Regions from separate parts of the Shewanella sp. SM95 genome, predicted to be linked through region 2. Evidence: riboswitches for the same ligand, from Rfam matches in the RefSeq annotation. Region 2 holds a riboswitch; the other holds the start of a gene.

Region 1 (11,102 bases), on a different contig from region 2:
TGATCGCTATAGCCTGAGACTTCGGCAAAACGGGCGTTAACGTAAGTGATGATACCGCGAGTATCAGTGGTGGAAATGAGTTCATCTTGTGGTGTTAGGCGGATTTCTTGATCTGATCTCTGTGTATTAACTATTTTATTCGCTGAGGCGTTACTCTGGCTCATTTAGTGTGTCCATTCAGGGCCGATGTGGTTCATTAGGGTTCAGGGCGCGGTGTTAGGCGCGAATTTTCTTGTGCTGACTCTCATCGGAGTAAGCTTGTTATGTGATAAGAGTATCATTTTTGTGTGGGTATAGGAGAGCGGTTTCTCATGGCTGACTAGTGAAAATCAATCGTTCGTCGTATTTATAAGCTATTGCAATATATAAAGTTTTTAAGTAGTGAGAATATGATGTTAAACGAGCGTTTATCCTGTTAAATCGTTAATTCTAGTATTTTGTATAGGGTTATTCTTTTATGTCTTGAGTGGGTATTTGTCATTCATCTTAAATATAAATTATGTTCGATGATATTGGACTAATGTCGTTGATTCGGCTTGATATCGCAGTATTCATGGAGCGCTTTATTGGCCTTAGTCTATTCTTTAATGGGCAACAAAAGATGGCTTATTTCTCCTTGCTTCAGCGGTGTATCTTGATTTTGCTCTTCTACTTCATTAGCTCACAGCGGGAATGCTACATAAGAGGAACTTCCCATGGCGATATCACTTAGGCGTGGTGTAACTAAATTAGCCACAGCGTCCTTGGGAACAGCGGCGGCACTGCCACATTGGCGACGTTTGATCTTTGAACGTTTATTTGGCTTTCTAGCGATTCTCTGCGTGCCTGTATATATCACAAGTGTGTATTTATGCGTCATCGCCGATCTCTGGTTTATGGTGGTATTTGATACGCTGGCTTATCTGTTTTTACTGCTTTTACTGTATTTTCCTAAGCTTGCTGATAGTACGCGTTTTGGCTGTGGCTGCTTGCTGGGTTTTGCTATCGGCATCGGTTTTTTAATTGCGATTGGCCCTTCGGGAGCTGGTTTTTTCTGGTTATTTATTTTCCCGCCGTTAGTCGGTATTTTTTTAGGAAATCGAGCCAGCTTATATGCCCAGTGTTTGAATGGGCTAAGTTTGGTATTGATTGGTTTTGCCTATCATTTTAATTGGCTCAATTGGCCTGAAACCCAAGGTTATAGCGTCGGTATTTGGGCGGTTGTCGTGGTCAATTTTGTCGTGACCAATGCTATGTTGACGTTAACCATCACTTATTTATTAGGTAAGTTGGCTGACGCACTCGATTCAACCTTAGCATCACGCCAAGCTACCGTATTAGGCTTAGCTAAACTCGCCGAATACAGAGATAACGAAACGGGCGCGCATTTGCTACGTATGCGGCAGTATTCGAAAATGCTTGCGTCGCAGCGACTACTGGCCGCCAATCCTCCTGCAGAATTGAACGAAGATTATATTCAAGACATTAGTTTGTCGGCCATTTTGCACGATATAGGTAAAGTCGGTATTGCCGATGCGATTTTGCTTAAACCGGGTAAATTAACGCCGCAGGAGTTTGAGCAAATTAAAGCTCATCCTGTGATCGGGGGACAAGTGCTACGCAGTTTGTTGGAATATGCGCCCCAATGTACTTTTATTCAGATGGGTCGCGATATTGCCTCGGGTCACCATGAAAAGTGGGATGGTAGTGGTTATCCCCTTGGTTTGAAAGGTGAAGATATTCCGCTTTCGGCGAGGATAGTGGCCCTAGTTGATGTTTATGACGCGCTGACTTCTCCCCGATGTTATAAGCGGCCCTTTAGCCACCAAGAGGCTATCGACTTAATTATTGAAGGCAAAGGTCAGCATTTCGACCCTGAATTAGTCGATTGTTTTATTGAAATTCATCAGGACTTTGAATTGTTGTCTAAAGCATCGCTGGATGATGCTTACCAGCCGATGGCACAACCTACTATGGTTTAGCGACTCATGTTTTTAAATCGTGTTTTTAAATCGTGTTTTGAAATCATGGTTTTGAAATAAGGCGTGGGTTTTAAAACACACAGATAGCGCTAAAAAAACGCCCAATGCTAATTGCCTTGGGCGTTCTATTTTATAGTGTGTAAGTGACTAATATAACGACTTAAATCGCTACTTATCAGCGGAGTGCTAAATTGCTTTAGTCACTTGAGTTAACCAAGCCAATTCATCACCCGACATTAACGGAGAAAGTGTATTGAAGACTTGCTGATGATAAGCATTAAACCAGTCTATTTCCCCTTGCGTTAACAGGCTCTTATCAATAAGGCGCGCATCCATAGGGATCATAGTCAACGCATCGAACTCATACATTTCACGCTCAGCCCCTTTAAGTGCTTCACAGTGCTGAACGACGACGAGGTTTTCTAGGCGAATACCGAAGTCGTCGGCGCGGTAGTAACCCGGCTCGTTGGAAAGCACCATGCCGGGCATCAATGTGATACCGTTGACATTTTTACCTATGCGCTGCGGACCTTCGTGCACACTTAAAAAATGACCCACACCATGGCCTGTACCGTGATCGTAATCAAAACCATGTTGCCATAAATATTGGCGGGCGAATGCATCGAGCTGCTGGCCTGAGGTGCCTTTCGGGAAGCGAGCTTGGTCGAGGGCAATATGACCTTTTAGCACCAGCGTAACCATTTTTTTATGCTCATCGGTCACTTTGCCAATTGCAATGGTACGGGTCACATCTGTCGTGCCATCAATATACTGAGCGCCAGAATCCACTAAGTAGATGCTGTCCATTGTCATCATGGCTGGTGTGCCATTGTTGTGATTGTAATGGCACATAGCGGCATTAGGACCGGCAGCTGAAATCGTGTCGAAACTTGGCTCGCGGTAACGCTCATCTTCTAGGCGAAAGCTTTCCAATTTATCCGCAAGGGTGCCTTCATCGTGCATACGATTGGCTGCCACTTCGGCATCGAGCCATGCAAGGAATCGACTCACGGCGACGCCATCGCGGATATGGCAGGCACGCATGCCGGCCAGTTCTGCGGCGTTTTTCTGCGCTTTAGGTAAAGCGACAGGATCGATTCCAGCTATCAATTTTGCTCCTGCCTCACGGGCAATGTTTTGTGCCCAAGCGTTTGCAGAATTCGGATCGGCAAGTAGTTTTACATCCTGCATGCTGGCGAGTGTATCGGCAAGAGATGCCTCGCCCTTAAAGCTTACGCCAGCACCAACATGCTCCTCAATGCCCTCTGGGAGTTTGCTTAAATCGGTGAAAAGCTGCATATCGCCATTGGCGTGGAGCAGGGCACTGCCGAGTACAACGGGCAGGCGCGGTACATCATTGCCACGAATGTTGAGTAGCCAGCAGAAAGAATCTAAAGCGGCGATTAAGGCGACATCACCACCGGCTTTTTTTACTAATGCACCAATTTCAATGCGTTTTTGCAGGCTGGTTTTACCAGCACTCTCGTTGCTAAACAAAGTGATAGGAGCGTTCGACTGTGCTGGCCGATTCTGCCAATGCAAATCGATAGGGTTTTGTTCAACTGCAACTAATTCGATTTGGGATTTATTTAAGGTTGCTTTGGCATTTTCATACCAAGCTAAGGTATGTAAGCGCGCATCGAAGCCGACGCGTGACCCCGCTGGTAGCGTGTCACATAACCACTCAATTTGTGGTGTATCGGTTAGGCTTTCATAACTGAAAAGTGTGGCATCGACTTGCAAACGAACTTGAACCGTATAGCGGCCATCGGTAAATATTGCGGCTTTATCTTTCAATACGATAGCCATACCCGCCGAACCGGTAAAGTTGGTTGCCCAGTACAAACGTTCGTTATGTGCTGGCACATATTCGCCCAGATATTCGTCGGCACGGGGAATAATAAAAGCATCGAGATTAGCAGATGTTAATTCGTTACGAATAGCACCGAGACGGTTAGCGATTGATTGTGACATATGGGCTCCAATAGAGACTGGCATGCTATGCGAGTCGGTAGGCGAAGATCGACTAAGGATGAGTAGGTTTATGTTGATTTGAGTTTTAACCGGCTCGGATTATCGCAAGTCTAGCGCGCTAGATGCAAGGGTAGCGAATAAAGGATTTTGTATACAATCGTGAATTTGTGCAGGTAAGACGCTTGAGGTTATGGGGTTTGTTGTTAATTTATTTATGTGATTTTGAGCATGAAAAGTGAATTAAATAAAAGGTTGGTCATGTTTTAATTAGGACTTGTTCCTTACAAATTAGCAACTTAAGTTTTATTCAATCGCTAACATTTGGACCCTATGCTAACATTTGCCATCTCTACTCGGGGTCAGAGTGGGGCACATGTATCAGTGGAGTAAGCGATGCAAATACTAACAATAGATGTGGGCGGTACCAAAGCCCTGTTCGAACTTCAGCTCGCGGGGCATACAGAACAATATAAAATCCCCACAGGTGAAGGTTTTAAAATTGAAGAGTTAAATAATCAAATTGCGGCGTTTGAACGTGATTATGATTTACAGCATTACCAACTAGCGATTGCCGTACCTGGACTGGTACAAAATAATCGTTTGGTTTCTTGTAAATCTTTACCTGGACTCAATGGATTGAGCTTCGATACAGTCAAAACCCAGGGTGAGCTTAAGTTTATCTGCAACGATATCGATGCGGGTATGCAAGCGACTTGTGATGCCAAATATGCCTGTGAGTTATTGGTCATGTGCGGCACTGGGATCGGTATGTCTATTGCCTTTAATGGACAAGTCTTTACGGGAGCGACGGGCGTGGCGGGGGAGTTGGGGCCTTGTCGCGTGATGACAGAATCTGGCGAGTTTAGTTTAGGGCAACTGGCCAGTGGCGATTCAGTGCGCAGCCGCAAAATCTCCACTCAGGATGATTTATATCGCGCGGGCAGTTATCTCGGCATGGGATTAGCGTGGGCGGTTAATTTATTTAATCCCAATCGAATTTGGCTTGCTGGCGGTATGATGAATAGCGCTCCTTACTACAAAGGTTGCCTCGAAAGCTTAAAGCAAATGGCATTGAGCGCGCCCTTAGCTGAGATGAAAATCAATCGTGTCGATGATATGGAAACCTTGGTTTGCCGCGGTTTATCAGTGATGCTCGCAAGGGACTATCCTCGTGCATAAGGATCATAAATGCCCCGCGCATAAGGATCATCATGTTGTTCGACAATGGTTTGCGCCATGAATGTTTAGTGATTGAGGTTTAGCTGCATAAGCGACGTAAATTGTGAAATATAAAGCAGGACTTATGATGCCTTTGGCATATCGAGTCCTGTTTTTTTATTCTTAAAGTATTCAGATGATCCTCATTACCCAAAGTAAATATTAGCGATAGTTTAATTTGCATAATTCCTTTCTTATCAGATGCCTAGTTCTATTTACGATTTTAGCCAATAACACAGTTGATAATATTTTGTTGCAATTTTATTGCGCTTACGCTTATGCTGATATTTGCAATGACAACGTTGTCATTGTGTGTAAAAGGCAAACCAGTTGAAAAACTGGGACGCAAAGCCTCCGGTCTAAGGGTTCGTCTGTACCTATGATAGCGGGGATACCACAGGTTTTTCTTCGTGCAGTTGTCAGTCGTTTTGCATGGTTTTAAGAGAGTGCTGTTTCCTGTCTACGCTTTGTTTGCCTTATTGATTCATATAAAAATTCAATAGGGATATCTCATGTTCAAGACTCAAATTTCAACATCAGCCTTGCTAGTGGCATCAGCGCTGGCATCTACCATCAGTGCCAGCGTTTTTGCAGCGGCGCCCGGTAAACCGACTTTAGGTTGGGGCGAAACTAAGTTCGCTATTATTGAAGTGAATCAAGCGGCTACCGCTTACAATCAATTAGTTACGGTGAAAGATGCCGCCGATGTCTCCGTCAGTTGGAACCTTTGGAGTGGCGATGTGGGCAATAAAGCCCAAGTGTTGCTCAACGGCAATGTGGTTTGGGAAGGCCCATCTGGCGCGTCGGGAATCGCTAACTTTAAGGTGAACAAGGGCGGCCGTTATCAGATGCAAGTACAACTGTGTAACAGCGATGGTTGTACGGCTAGTGATGCTAAACAAATCCTCGTGGCTGATACTGACGGCAGCCATTTAGTGCCACTCAATGCTCCCCTAAAAGAAAACAACCGTCCCTATGCTAATAAATCAGGCAAAGTGGTGGGAGGTTACTTTGTCGAATGGGGCGTATACGGTCGTAAATTCCCGGTCGATAAGATACCTGCGCAAAACTTAACCCATATTTTATATGGCTTTACCCCAATTTGTGGTGGTAATGGCATCAATGATAGCTTGAAAGAAATCGAAGGCAGTTTCGAAGCGTTGCAACGTGCTTGTAGTGGTCGTGGTGATTTTAAAGTTGCGATTCACGATCCTTGGGCGGCGATTCAAATACCGCAGGCGGGAGTGAGTGAGCATTCAGATCCTTACAAAGGTAACTTCGGTCAATTGATGGCACTTAAGCAAGCACATCCAGATTTGAAGATTTTACCTTCGGTCGGTGGTTGGACCCTCTCGGATCCCTTCTTTTTCTTCGGTGATAAAGCCAAGCGCGATATCTTTGTCGCTTCGGTGAAAGAGTTTCTACAGACATGGAAATTCTTCGATGGCGTTGATATCGACTGGGAATTTCCAGGGGGGAATGGCGCTAACCCAAATTTAGGTAATGCCAATGACGGTGAAACCTATGTGACTCTGATGCGTGAACTGCGGGCGATGCTTGATGAACTAAGCGCCGAAACGGGTCGTACCTATGAGCTGACCTCAGCCATTAGCGCTGGTGACGATAAAATTCAAAAAGTCGATTATCAGGCTGCTCAGCAGTACATGGATTACATCTTCTTGATGAGTTACGACTTTAATGGTGGTTGGACTAATACTGAACTCGGCCATCAAACCAATCTGTATGAAGCGAGTTGGGATCCCAATACCCGTTACACCACAGCTAATGGCGTTAATGCGCTGTTAGGCCAAGGTGTGACCCCAGGGAAAATTGTGGTCGGTGCCGCTATGTATGGCCGCGGCTGGACAGGTGTTAATGGCTACAGTGGTAATAATCCTTTCACGGGGACGGCAACGGGCAAAGTGAAAGGTACTTGGGAAGCTGGTGTGGTGGATTATCGTCAGATAGCGAACGACTATATGGGAAGTGGTTGGACTTACAGTTACGACGAAACAGCTGAGGCGCCATCTTTGTTCAAGGCATCTACTGGCGATTTAATCACTTTCGATGATGCTCGTTCAGTTAAAGCCAAGGGGCAATATGTGCTTTCTAATCAACTTGGTGGGCTTTTTGCGTGGGAACTTGATGCCGATAATGGTGACATTCTGAATGCCATGCACGAAGGTTTAGGTCATGGTGAAGGCACCACTCCGCCAGTGAATAAAGCGCCCATTGCCAATGCGGACGCGGATGTGAATGTCACAGGTCCCGCCGATGTGACGCTCAATGGTAGCGGTTCGCGCGATCCTGAAAACGCTGCTTTAAGCTATCTCTGGACTCAAGTCTCTGGGCCAAGTGTTGCCATCGCGAATGCGGATATGGCGAATGCGACTATTCAACTGGGAGCAACCCAAACCGATGTCGCCCATGGTTTTAGCCTTAAAGTCACCGATCCTGAAGGGTTATCTGCCACAGATTCAGTGACAGTAACCAACAAGGCTGATACGCCTAATCAAGCACCTGTAGTGACTCTGGCTCCGACTGCGACAGTTGAAGCGGGTAAAACCGTCAGTATAGTAGCGAGTGCCTCCGATGCAGATGGTGATGCCTTAACCTACGCTTGGACTGTGCCCGCAGGCGTGTCGGCAATCGGACAAAATAGTGCCACGTTAGTGGTTACTGGCCCCAATGTTACCGAAGCGACCCGCTATGGTTTGAGTGTGCTGGTTTCCGATGGTGCCTTAGATGCGAGCGCATCGACTAATCTGACCGTGACGCCAAAAGTGGTCGGCGGTGGATGCGATGCAACCGATCCCAATGCCGGTAACTATCCTGCTTGGCAAACCAGTGTGGTATACAACACGGGTAATACTGTGAGTCATAGTCAGTTGGTATGGAAAGCAAAGTATTGGACTCAGGGCAATACGCCATCTCGCACCGCAGACCAATGGCTGCTACTCAGCCAAGTTGATCTCGGTTGGGATGCGGGTGTGGTGTATAACGGCGGTCAAACTACTCGCTATAACGGTCGTGTTTGGAAGGCGAGTTACTGGACTAAAGGTGATGTACCGGGTGTTGCAGCAGTATGGGTTGATATTGGCGCGGCAACCTGCCAGTAATTATCCAAAATTTTGATATTATTGGTTAAAAAATAAAGCCCTGCGAAGATTCAGGGCTTTTTTCTTTATTAAGCGTTAGGTTTTTTATGAATACAGCCGAATGCGTTAAGACAGACTCATTGAAGACTGATTTAATCAATCTTAAGCAGTTCCACATCAAAAATTAACACAGAACCACCACCAATCTTGCCCGTGCTACGGTTACCGTAGGCGAGTTCACTGGGAATAAAAAACCGCATTTTATCGCCAACGACCATAAGTTGTACGCCCTCGGTCCAACCTTTAATCACCCGATTAAGCGGAAATGCGATAGGCTCGCCGCGATCAACCGAACTATCAAACACAGTACCGTCAATCAAAGTGCCATGGTAATGCACTGTCACTGTATCGCTGGCTTTAGGATGAACTGTGCCATCGCCTTGAGTTAACACTTGATATTGCAAACCCGAAGCTGTGGTGATCACACCTTCTTTGGTTTTGTTTTGCGTTAAAAATTCATTGCCTAAACGGATATTCTCTTGGGCGGCTTTTTGGCCGTTCATCGAGGTAAAGAAGTAAAAAATCACCCCAGCAATCACAGCAACGGCAAGTAACATTTTCATATAAAGAGCACCTTAGTTAATTTTCGCCATATTATCAGTTTTTTAGCTTGAGATGCTATTGGCACTCGCACCTGCGTTGAGCGGGATATCTGCAGCTACTACTTCAAGGCGTTAAAAATCCCCTCAAGACTTTATCCCGCTTTAGAGATCGCTTAATCTGTGGGCTTAAGACTCAATAAAAATTCAATAAAAACAGATAAAAACTAGAATTTAGATAATAAACAAGGAAAGTCTATGTTAAACAAAGCGGCAAAACCTTTGGTCAAACTCGTCGACCGATATCTACCCGATCCCTATATTTTCGTCCTTTTACTCACCTTAGTGGTGTTAATTGCAGCTGTGGTCGCAGAACACAAAACTCCGCTGGAAGTCATCAATTATTGGGGCGATGGTTTTTGGACCTTGCTGAGTTTTTCGATGCAGATGCTGTTAGTGCTGGTGGCGGGATTCATGCTGGCAAGCTCGCCGCCGATTAAAAAGCTGCTCGATGCGATTGCAGGATTCGCTAAATCGGCACCGCAAGCCATTATTTTAGTAACCTTGGTTTCACTGGCCGCCAGTTGGGTTAACTGGGGATTCGGGCTAGTGGTGGGCGCGTTATTTGCCAAAGCCTTAGCGCGTAAAGTGAAAGTGGATTATCGGCTGCTGGTCGCCAGCGCCTATTCTGGCTTTGTGGTTTGGCATGGTGGGCTTGCGGGTTCTATCCCATTAACCATAGCAACGGCGGGGCATTTCTCTGAATCGCAAATTGGCATTATCCCCACCAGTGAAACCATTTTCGCGAGCTTTAACTTACTGTTAGTGGCGATTCTTTTTGTGGTCATGCCATTAGTGAATCGCTTTATGCTGCCTGAAGACAAGGACAGCATTTATGTCGACCCAAGCGCCCTTGACGACAAAGGCAGCGAACTCGCAGCTTCGGCGCTGGAGCTTAACCCTGCCAATGTGAGCGAGTGTCAGCTTGAAAGCCGACCTGCGGATAAGTTAGAAAATAGCCGCTTACTCGGCTGGAGTGTCGGTGGCGCTGGGCTTGTGTACTTAGGCTATTACTTTTGGGTACAGGGCGGCAGCTTAAACCTTAACTTAGTGAACTTCTTATTCTTGTTTCTCGCCATCCTCTTACATCAAACGCCACGCAGTTTATTAACCAGCTTGAATGAGGCCATTAAGGGCGGCGCAGGGATTGTGATCCAATTCCCTTTCTATGCGGGCATTATGGCTGTGATGGTGCAGTCGGGTTTAGCCCAAAGTATTTCGGAAGGTTTTGTGGCCATAGCCAGTGCCGAGAGCCTGCCATTTTGGAGCTTTATTAGCGCGGGAATTGTAAATATTTTTGTGCCATCGGGAGGGGGTCAATGGGCCGTGCAGGCGCCGATTATGTTACCCGCTGCCGAAGCCTTGGGCGCCGATGTTGCTCGGGTGGCTATGGCCGTAGCTTGGGGTGATGCTTGGACTAACCTAATTCAACCTTTTTGGGCACTGCCCGTGCTGGCAATTGCGGGCTTAAAAGCGCGGGATATTATGGGCTTTTGTTTAATGCAGCTGATGATCACAGGCGTGATTATCAGTATCGCGTTGAGCTGGTTCTAAAGGCAAAATGACAGCCAATTTTGCATTTTAGAGTAAAGTGTAGGGCAATTTAAAATTGCCCTTTTTTATTGGCGATGAATGATTAAAACCACTTTTGTGGGTATTGCCGGCGGCAAAGTAAGTTGTGATACAGCCAACCAAAAGCCAGAATGAGCGCAACACCACTGGCGACGGGCATATACAGAAAATCCCAGTGCTGCGCCGTGAGCATAACGACCAGAGGATTCGCTCCCGCTGGTGGATGCACAGTATGGGTTAGCATCATCACCGCTATGCCTAATCCGACCGCAAGCCCTAAGGCTAGCGGGGAGACTCCTAAAGTATTTAGAATTATCAGTCCAACCAAACTCGTGAGTAAGTGGCCGCAGAGAATGTTTCTCGGTTGAGCGAGCGGACTTTCTGGCAAGGCAAACAACAACACCATAGTGGCACCAAAGGGGGCCATCAACCAAATGGTTTGCGGTGTTAGCTGTTCAAGCGTCGCTAAACTACTGATACACAACGTGGCTCCACATCCTGCGAGCAAGGCCATCTTTAGATTCTGTGGATTGATTCTTTGCATCTTTTCTCCCATTAATGGCTTGTGTTAAGCCCTTATTTTTATAATGAATTGTGTACGTGAATGTTCAGCAAGCCAT
Region 2 (11,102 bases):
GTAGACATTGCAGGCTTTATAATGAAGAAGGGAGCAGAAAAGAATCGAACGTTTTTATGGCGTTACGATATGCCCGCGAGTGAACGAAATATCGTTATGCGTGAGCTCAATTCTATGGGGATCAACGATATGACAATGTTTCCTGACTTTGATGGCTTATGTCAGCATCTTAAAGAAGTGCATTTTACAAGTCAGCAACCAATATTACCTCCGCCACCTCCTCTATCTATTAGTACAGAGGCATAAAATGTGGCGCTGAATGTCGGAGGGATTCTGAGTGATTGCTAAGAAATACTTAGTGGAAAACTATGATTGCTTAGAACTCATATCTAAGTACGAAGAAGGCTATTACGATAGACAGTCTTTCTTGCAGTTGGTAGTTCCAATAGCTGAAGTTTCAATTGACAAGAATCACCACCACTTAGTTATCGGTCATGCTGGCACTGATGGTATCGAATTTTGTTTACGCATCCACAATCAAGGGGTATGGGTTTTCTATCCAATAGAAACTAGGTTTCATAAAGTATCTGATAGTATCAGTCAGCTCATAACTGGGTGGACTAACGGTTCTATCAAAGTGTGAGCATTTAACAAACAAAGGCAACATCGTCCTGCGGACTAGACTAGTTAACACGCTCCCTAATTTGGGCGTTAATCCATCGAAACTTTCATCCCGAAATTTATGTGTTAGAACCCATGAACTAACTATGAGTTGTCCTCAAACATGCTACGTTTGTCTTTAAAACTTACTGACTACGCCAATGCTAGAAAGGTGAGCCATGGTGATTTGCGAGACGACCGTCCGCCCCATGGACGGGGCGGTCGAGCATCCAAGGATGGACTTGAACAACATCCCTGTTTAACTGCCAGTTCGCCGTCCATGGCTCTCGTTCATAAGCTCAGAAACCCTAGGTTTCTATTCACCGTGTCGACGAGTCAATGCCATGGCGAGCCTATATGCGTGGATACCTGCCAATGCTAACCCACTAAAAACTCTAACTAAAGATGCAGGTCCTCCGGCACTACTTTCCAACACATTTCAGTCTAAAAAATATGTTGCGTATATATTTTCAATCCACTGGTTACGCTAATGCTAAAAAGGTGAGCTAATGCCGTGGCGCGCCTATCACGGAAGCTATCTTAACAGCCGTCAGCAGGCCATTACAGCTACAAAAAAAGCGATAAACCCAGTGAGTTTATCGCTATTTTACTGTCTTGTTATTTCAGTATTCTTAAAGCACTAAATCGCACTTGAATGCTGATAATCCAAATTCACTATGCCACTATAGGCCGCACCATTGCTGATGCGGCAATGGATTACTTAACGATTTCCATCTCAGCTAATAAATTGTCGGCATGATCTAAATACTTCATGACCCACAGCATATAACGGCTGTCGACATGAATAGAACGGTTAATTTCATTATCAAATGCCCAACCGCCAATAATGCTTTCATATACACCGTCGAACAATAGGCCGACGAGTTCAGCGCGGCCGTTTAAGGTCGGTGAGCCAGAATTTCCGCCAGTAGTATCTAAAGTTGATAAAAAGTTTACTGGTACAGAATCTATTGATTTCATATAGAAATCACCATATTGCTTCTGCTTAATCAGCTCTAACTCTTTCTTCGGTGCATCGAATGGGTCAACACCCGTGTCCTTTTGCACTATGCCTTCAAGGCGAGTGAATGGCACGGCCACTAAACCGTCTTTTGGCGAATAGCCTTTCACATGACCAACCGTGACACGTAAGCTTGAGTTAGCATCGGCATACACTGGCTTACCTTGCTCTAGGTTGTAAGCAATAATGGCATCCATATATTGCGGACGCACCTTCATTAGTTCACCCGCTAATTCTTTTTCTTTCTTTTCTTCAGCCATATCAGTGTCATATATAGCGACAGCGAATTGAATGAAAGGATCTTTAGAGGCTTTAAAATCGGCAACGGATTTATCCATCCACGCCAGACGAACGTCTTTCTTACCTAACTCAGTTTTGGCGTACATTTTATCTAAGGTTTTCGAAAGCTTAGCTTCACTAAACTTTTTATCGATACCAAAGGCTTTATCCAATGCGGGTAGGCGCTGATCTTCTGGCAGTGCGGCGTAGCGTTTTAGCATGTCGAGCAATACCGCTTTATCAACGCTCGGCGCATAACGACGATCAATACGCTCCATGCTGGCTTTTAGACGTGTCATATCACGATCTTGGAAGCCCGGTTCACGCTGCATATCTGGCAGTTGTTTCTCGTTCGCGAGGCGATATAAGCTACGCGCCGTCGGCAACATAGTCGTGCTGCCTATATAGCTTAAGATCATGTCACGCTCTTGATGCGTTTTGCCTTTGGCAATCAAGGCATCTAATTCCGCTAAGGTTTTACCGTATTTCGCTTCACGACTGCTGTCTTTGGCTATCCACGCCGCAAGCTTAGCTTCGAGGGCTTTACGGTCAGCCAACATGGTTGATTTGCCGTAAAACTCGATCATAGAAGTGAAGTTTTTCGCGTAATTTGCAAGGCCAGCAATTTGACTCTCGTACTTAATACGCTCGTCGCTGCCCTCTGGCGCGGTTTCTTTAATGATCTCTATAAAGCGTTCACGCAGCATTTTGCCTTCGGGATAAGCCCACTCAAACTCATTTTGAACTTCAGTAGCTGTGCGATATCTGTTGGTACGACCTGGGTAGCCTGCAACCATCACAAAATCACCCTCACTCACGCCTTTAGCCGAGACTTTTAAGAAACTTTTTGGCTCGTATGGCACGTTGTCGCTGCTAAATTCTGCTGGTTTACCCGCTTTAGATACATAAGCACGGTAGAAAGAAAAATCGCCTGTGTGACGTGGCCACATCCAGTTGTCTACGTCGCCGCCGTATTTACCCACACTCGCGGCTGGGTTATAGACTAAACGCACATCACGGATTTCCAATTGCTTAACCAGATAATATTCGAGGCCGCCGTGAAAGCTATACACTTGGCAACGGTAACCATCTTCTTTTTCACATTCAGCAACTAACGCTTTTTCTTGGCTTTCAACGCCTTGATAGAAGGCGCTGCCCACTTTACCTTCAAGCCCGTTTTTAACTCGCTCAGTGACATTAGTGACATCTTCAGTCACATAGACACGTGAGCCAGGGGTCGCAGGTAATTCATCGGCGAAGGTCTTAGCTAAAAAACCATCCTGCAGCAGATTTTTCTCAGGAGTGGAGTTGTATTGAATCGCCCCATAGGCACAGTGATGGTTAGTCACGACTAGGCCCTTTGGCGATACAAATGATGCAGTGCAACCGCCAAGGCTTATCACGGCATTCATTGGGAATTCGGTGAGTTTAGAAATCGATTTTGCATCAATTTCAAGGCCTTTTGCTTTCAGCTCATCAGCCATAGCAGGCAGTTGATGGGGCTGCCACATACCTTCGTCAGCCTGTGCGCCAAAACTAGCGGCCACGGCAACTGTGAGTAACCATTTTTTCATTGTGTTAAGTCCGTTTTATGTGAATGAAGCCACGCGCAAGCTGGGCCATTTTCTCGTTTTAATAGCGTTGTTTTAATTTTAAATAACTGTGCTAAAACCCAGCATCACTCGCTTTAAAACCTAAAAAGCAAAAAGTCAGGCCGGGGCCTGACTTTATCACATGCGACACTCTCTATAACAGACTCTGAAAAACTCGCTTACAAAGCAAATACATTTAATCAAAGTTACCCAGATGTATTCGCTAAAAAGCCCTCATCTATCGCAATGAATTAGATCCCAACAAATAGTTGGGCACCCACAATCACGGCACCTAACAAACCTGCAATGACTAACGCAACAGATCCGCCAGACACTTGATAACCTCCCAGCTGCGACTGACGTTGACGCAGTGCCATAACAATTGGCAAGAAGATGATCATCACGACCAATGGCACGGCCGCAAATCCCAGTACCGCCACAAAACCTTCAGGCAAATACAAGGCACACAAAACAGGAGGAATAAAGGTCAGTAACCAAGTTTGAATACGGCCGGCAAACGTTTCTTTGGCGCGAGTTAATTCGGCGATAAAGTCATATAAACTTAAGGTCACACCGAGGAATGAGGTCACTAAAGCTAAGTCAGCGAATAATGAAATACATTTGCTGATCCAAGGCGTATGAGCAATATCCTGCAATGCCGTGACGAGTGAAGGTAGTGAACCTTCAAAACTATTCACCTCATATCCGCCGACTGTGCCCAAAGTCACCAATAACCAAAGCACATAACAAGCGAGTGGGATCGTCGAGCCGATTAACAACACCTTACGCAGTGATACCGCATCGCCATCGAGATAACGCACTAAAGTGGCGATACAGACGTGGAAACCAAACGAAGTAAACACTACGGGAATCGCCGCCATCCAATTGCTGGTCATAGACTCGGCAATCGCGCCAGTTGCCATGCTAGCAATACTGACTTCGGGCAATAAAAATAATACCACCACCACGAGCAATAGAATCATTAACGAAAATAGGAAACGTGACACTTTATCGACCCAAGCAACACCTAGCGCCGCAAAGCCACCGAGCACGAGTGTAAATAACAACACTGCGACTTGATTATCGAGCACGATATCGAACATGTTCTTCGCTTTAAGCACTAATAACGAAGAGCCGCCGGTGAGATAAGCCGCGGTCAAGGCAAATAATAAACTCAGGAAAGAAGCACCTTGAATTATTTGACCTTTTTTACCCAGTAACTTACCCGTAATAGCATGCACGTTATCCCCCACGCCAGTGCGTAAGTTAATTTCGAGCATAAGTAATGAGGTATAGGCGGACACGCCCCAAATAACGACGAGTAACACTAAAGCAGGGATAATACCTAAAGCCGCTGTGGCTAAAGGTAACGCTAACATACCTGCGCCAATGGCCGTCCCGGCAACGATGGCGATCGAGCCTAACATTTTTGAATTCACACAATAGTCCTGTTCAATAATTAATTATTATTTTATTTGAGTAAGATTTGAACCGATAAAGCCTTGCGTCTTAAATCGAAATAAGCGACACATCACTTAAAGCATCCAATCAGATCTCGACCTAGCAGATCAATTGGCCCCAATAGCTTTTGAATGTTTCAACCCAGTAGCCATTGAGGCTAACTAAATCGATTATTGAAAAATGGCATGACTTTCAATTGTGATAGCCCAAATTAATGTACCGATATAAGCATCGATTAAATAGATAGTTTGGGACATTAACAGAGCCAAACCCAGTGGGCAAGCCAGTTGTGAACAAAGAAGGGTAGCAAACGGTACGGTAACAACTTAATAGCGCTGTGATAAACGAAAATAAACAAGCCAACAAAATCGCTACCTTTGTTGAAAATATATGGGATGCAGCATTGAGCTTAAACCGAGGTAAAGCACATCTTTCACCATCGAGAGCGTGCAAAATATGGGCTTAAACACAGCAAATATGTTTAAGCCCAATCACATCATGTTGAGAATTAATTAACTCAGAATGTTAATTTACAGCTCAGTCCACGCCATAGCCCAAGAAGCGCCAACACCTGGCTCAAATCCTGTGGCAGAAGCCGACCACTGCACGCAATAGCCGCTATAAGGGAATGGCTTACATTGATACACTTTGCCATTTTTAGGCTGTAGCACTGTAGTACCTGCAACGTAACCTTTCACGCCTGCTGGGAATACAAAATCAGCTTCTGGTGCAGGAGCTTGATCCTTTAAGAAGAGATCAAAGTTCTGCTGAATAACATCACCTTGTTTAGGCTCAGCTTTTACCTGCAAATGATAATGCCCAGCTTTAGGCTCAACGACGTCTAACACTAAGCTAGCACTGGTATTGTTAACAGTTTGGCTCACAAAACCTGCCGCTGTGCCATCATGGCTAAACAAATACGCTGACACTAGCATCTCGGCGTTACTGGTCACATCAAAGCTGACCTTCGCCGCACCATCGATAATTTGATAATCGTCGGCAAGTGAAGTGACTTCTAAGCTGTTGCCCGGAGCAGGAGCTAAATCAAATCCCACTTCGACACGCTCAATACCTGAGTTTTTCGCTGTAAAAATGTCGTTCTTGCCATACACAGGCTCAATCACACCCGATGCATTTTTTTGTCCCGCTTTTAACTGGGACTGCTGGGCATTAATCGCGCTCGCTAATAGGAAAGGCCAATTTTGTTTATCACCTTGAGTCGCATCACTAATGGTAATGACTGTTTGCTTAGCCGCTTGCTCACCATTGGCGTCAAACACCCGGGTCATCACTTTATCGCCTGCTTTTAGATCGAGTGACGGATTGATATCCCCCACATCTTGCCATTCACTCGGCACAACAGGACCCGAGCCCAAGTTCACATCGATAGCATTGTAGAAACTATTCGTCGTATCTCCCACTTCCCACACGGCCAAGATCACTTGATAACCACTGCGACCTTCTGGCACGTAGCAGTCATGGGTCACTAACTTAGGCGGCTGTTCCATACCACCATCAACTACGCAAAAGGGGGCTAAGTCAAAGCTCGCTCGGCTCAAAGCTTGGTTTGGGTTCCAATCTTGGCGAGTTAAATAGTAACGCCAATTACGGGTGACATGGTTTGCTGTGAACTGCCAACTAAATTTATTCCAGCCCGCTTTAATATCCGTCTTTGCCCAACGGCTCGGACTTTGTTCATCCAAAGGTGAAAAAGCACCATTGCCAGCACTCGCCAGTTTGCCATCAGCAGGACCTGATTCAGGAAAACCCGATGGCCCCTCAACACTTTGCGGCTCCCATTGCACCGCGCCACAATTGGCATTTTTACCTGTTTTACAGGCATATGAACGCGATTCAGGTGCCACAACATAACCGTGCGCCTGCGCAGAGATACTCACAAACGCATTCGTCGCCATTACTGCCGCGGCCAATAAACTCAATTTAGAAATAGGGGAAAAAACAGTAGGATTTGCCACTTTAATGCACTCCATTGATTGCCTATCATCCTAAACATAATGATAGGCTTAGATATAAAAGTGGTATTTGGGCAAACAACAGCATTAAACAGCAGTCGTTTATCTTTCACAGAAATCGAATTCTGCGGCAACTCCGCTATCTTAGTTCACTAAAAAATCCATTTACAACCTTAGACCGGAAGCTTTGCGTCCTAACTTTTCAATTAGTTTGCCAAATACAGTCGTTATCATTGAGTCACTACAAGTTAACAGTATGTAACCAAGTAGAAATGACTTGGCTAAATTAGCAACAAAAGACAACGTTGTCAAAAAATAATTCATTTATATTCATTGAGTTACAGAATATGAATCGGTATTTTTCTGACACCTGTCAAACATTTATCAGCACCTACTGTTATAAACTCGTGCTTGAAACTAAATCTTACCTAGGTATAATGCCCACCTCGCTTCGGGGGAGTAGCTAACTGGATTTCGAGCCATCGTCATCTAGGGTGAACATCAACATACTTGGCAACATGCCATGGTGTTCACAGCAAATCATAGATTTGCCCAGCAAGACCTGAGCACAATGACCGCACCTAGGGGTGGACGGTTTATTGTGCTTATGTCATAACCACCCCTAAAGGATCACACTTGGAAGCCCTACTTGCCTCAACCTTTACGGTTGCTATCGCCGAAATTGGTGATAAAACTCAATTGCTTGCACTAATCCTCGCCGCAAGATTTAAAAATAAAACCGCCATTATTTTAGGTATTTTGCTGTCGACATTATTTAACCATTTTGCCGCCGCTTGGATTGGTCAATGGGCCATTAACTGGGTAAGCCCAGATCTTGCACGTTATTTAGTGGCTGCGTCATTCTTTGCGATCGCTCTTTGGGTGTTAATCCCCGATAAAGTCGATGCAGAAGAGAGCCGTTTCTATAAAATGGGCCCCTTTCTCGCCACCTTTATTCTGTTTTTTATCGCCGAAATGGGGGATAAAACACAAATCGCAACTGTGGTATTAGCCGCAAAATACGATTCATTAACTATGGTGGTTGCTGGCACAACCTTAGGCATGCTGCTTGCTAACGTACCCGTAGTGATTGCAGGCCACTTCAGCGCCGAAAAATTGCCTATGTTGTGGATACACCGTGGCTGCGCCGTATTGTTCGCACTACTGGGTGTCGCGACCCTGTTCTTCTAAGAATCGAGGCAGGGGTTTTGCTACAGAATAAAATTTCTTCACGCAATATTTTATTCTTTTAAACCTAACCGTTTTGCAAGTCGGTGCAAATTACCTGTATCGATTTGCAATATTCTTGCACACGCAGCCCAATTTTGTTGATTCGCGGCTAAAACTTGACGAATAAGTTGACGCTGATATCTCTCAGTCGCAGCCTTAAGCCCAAGCATAACACTGGAATTATCTTGCGATTGTCCCTCACGACAGGCCGACTCAGACCTAAATGCTAATTCACTGGCTGGCGTTGCGGCATCTGATGGTTTATCTTCGTCGACTGTTCTGTGTGCTTGATTCATCAAAGAATCGAGCTGAAAATGTTTATCACTTAAGCTGATATAAGCCGTTTTTAGCTCGGCTTTCGCCAACACCGCAGCCCTGTGTATCGCATGCTCTAGCTCACGCACATTACCCGGCCATGTGTATTGCTCTAATAACTGCTGCGCTGCGGGTGTGATATTGATATGGGTGAGTCCTAACTTCGCTTTACAACGTTCAAGAAAAAAACCTGTCAGCATGACAATATCTTGCCCACGCTCTCTTAATGGTGCTACGTGGATAGGAAATACGCTCAACCTATGGTAAAGATCGAAACGAAAGCGCCCTTCCGTTGCCTCTTGGTGCAAAATTCGATTAGTGGCAGCAATAATCCGAGTATTCACTTTTAGGCTCTTATCACTGCCAACTCGCTGTAATTCACCGTATTGTAAAACCCTCAATAACTTAGCTTGCAGCCCCAAGGGAAGCTCCCCGATTTCATCTAAAAACAAGGTCCCCTTGTCAGCGAGTTCAAACTTGCCTTGCCTATGACTGATTGCCCCCGTAAATGCCCCTTTTACATGCCCAAATAACTCGCTTTCGGCGACGGACTCAGGCAGTGCAGCGCAGTTCAAATAGATAAGTGATTTATCGGCTCTGGTCGATTGATTATGTATCGCCGCAGCCACTAACTCCTTACCCACCCCAGTTTCGCCGGTAATTAATACCGATAAATCAGTGCCTGCCACAGCACTTATCTGCTGCTTTAGCGATTGGATCTGTGTGGATTGCCCTATGATCTCCTGCTGACTAGCAGGACGATTGAGCACCTCAGTGCCATTGGAAACTTCAACAACTTGGGATTCTAGCTGTTGCATCAATAACGCAGTATTAAGACTGGCTGCGGCCAGTGCGCTGATCACACGCAACTCGCTATCACTAAAACCATCAAACTGATGAGGGTTGAAACCATCAATGGTGAGCGCCCCAATTAAGCGATCGTTCGCGATTAGTGGTAAACCAATGCAAGCATGTACATGTAAGTTCGCACTATGATGTGGAATTAAACCATCATACGGATCAGGAAGTTCACTGTCGGCCGGGAAACGAACCACATCGCCAGCACGGGCGATAGCCTCTAATCTCGGATGCTCACTAATTTGAAAGCGCCGCCCTAACACTTCGGCAAAGAGCCCATCTATCGCCAAGGGGACAAATTGCTGCTCCCGAAATGCCAATAATGCCGCAGCATCACAATTGACACGCCGCCTGACCACTGCCAACAAACGCTCAAATCTGTCTTGCGTCGACACGCCGACAGTTAAATCTAAGGCTAACTGAGTTAAATCAGCATGGGCACTCATAGCACATCCACAGTCAAATAAAGTCATATTGACAACAGTGTAATGTCAATTTGACCAATATCAAATTGTCATTATGACATCAGCAAGTGATTTAAAATGTTGAAATACGCTAATACCAATAAAAATCAAAACCTTAAAATATTGGCATGGTGAGTGCAATAAGAGATTTAACTAAATAAGCAAGATTTACGTAGCGCATTCATTATTAATTATCACAGGTGTATTTATGACTATTCATGTAAAAAACAATATCCACTGGGTGGGTCAACGCGATTGGGAAGTGCAAGATTTTCATGGTACTGAGTACAAGATAACTAAAGGCACAAGCTACAATAGCTACCTTATCCGTGAAGAAAAAACCGTGTTAATTGATACAGTTGATCATCGGTTTAGCCAGCAATTCTTACAAAATCTTGAAGCTGAAATTAATTTAACCGACATAGACTATATTGTGATGAACCATGCAGAGGAAGACCACTCAGGCGCCCTGACTGCATTAATGGCCAAAATTCCTAACACTCCAATCTACTGCAGTGAAAATGCGGTCGACTCCATTGTAGGACATCACCACCACCCAGAATGGAATTTCATTACTGTAAAGACAGGTGATAGTTTAGCAATAGGCAATGGTAAGCAGCTGATATTTATCGAAGCACCTATGTTGCATTGGCCAGATAGCATGATGACATACCTCACCGAAGATGCGGTTTTATTCAGTAACGATGCCTTTGGCCAACACTATTGCGACGAACATTTATTCAATGATGAGGTTGATCAAAATGAATTAATGGAGCAATGCCTACGGTACTACTCAAACATTTTAACGCCCTTTAGCAGCCTAGTGACGGCTAAAATTCACGAAGTATTAAGCTTTAATTTACCTGTAGATATGATCGCAACTTCACACGGCATTGTGTGGCGTGATAATCCAGCCCAAATTATTCACCAATATTTAGCTTGGGCCGACGCTTATCAAGAAGACCGTATCACGATTTTCTACGACTCTATGTCCAATAATACTCGCATGATGGCCGACGGTATTGCTCAAGGTATCCATGATGTTGACCCCAATGTAGCGGTAAAAGTGTATAACGTCTCACGTCATGATAAAAACGAAATCCTTGCACAGGCATTTAGATCAAAAGGTATTTTAGTCGGCTCATCCACCATGAATAATGTGATGATGCCTAAAATTGCCGCCATGCTTGAAGAAATTACGGGCCTGCGTTTTCGCAATAAAAAGGCGGCAGCTTTTGGTAGTTATGGCTGGAATGGCGGCGCAGTCGATAGAATTCACACTCGTTTGATGGATGCTGGTTTCGAAACC

What was found. A riboswitch is a leader RNA that binds a small molecule or an ion and turns the genes downstream of it on or off. The one in region 2 is predicted to bind cyclic di-GMP.
Region 1: it holds a riboswitch for cyclic di-GMP, as region 2 does, so the genes downstream of both, L5M29_RS00695 (glycosyl hydrolase family 18 protein) here and gbpA (N-acetylglucosamine-binding protein GbpA) in region 2, are expected to answer to the same signal.

The regions. Positions count from the first base shown of each region.
Region 1 is NZ_JAKKSE010000001.1:154,436-165,537, forward strand. It holds gene L5M29_RS00675 (methyl-accepting chemotaxis protein) at 1-164, opposite strand, end outside; gene L5M29_RS00680 (HD-GYP domain-containing protein) at 696-1,961, shown strand; gene L5M29_RS00685 (aminopeptidase P family protein) at 2,148-3,935, opposite strand; gene L5M29_RS00690 (ROK family protein) at 4,329-5,114, shown strand; cyclic di-GMP riboswitch class I at 5,464-5,552, shown strand; gene L5M29_RS00695 (glycosyl hydrolase family 18 protein) at 5,666-8,272, shown strand; gene L5M29_RS00700 (FKBP-type peptidyl-prolyl cis-trans isomerase) at 8,404-8,874, opposite strand; gene L5M29_RS00705 (short-chain fatty acid transporter) at 9,109-10,464, shown strand; gene L5M29_RS00710 (HPP family protein) at 10,547-11,026, opposite strand.
Region 2 is NZ_JAKKSE010000010.1:131,404-142,505, forward strand. It holds gene L5M29_RS12755 (FRG domain-containing protein) at 1-246, shown strand, start outside; gene L5M29_RS12760 (hypothetical protein) at 278-583, shown strand; gene L5M29_RS12765 (S46 family peptidase) at 1,318-3,474, opposite strand; gene L5M29_RS12770 (aromatic amino acid transport family protein) at 3,744-4,919, opposite strand; gene gbpA (N-acetylglucosamine-binding protein GbpA) at 5,484-6,929, opposite strand; cyclic di-GMP riboswitch class I at 7,053-7,152, opposite strand; gene L5M29_RS12780 (TMEM165/GDT1 family protein) at 7,563-8,117, shown strand; gene norR (nitric oxide reductase transcriptional regulator NorR) at 8,168-9,775, opposite strand; gene norV (anaerobic nitric oxide reductase flavorubredoxin) at 10,002-11,102, shown strand, end outside.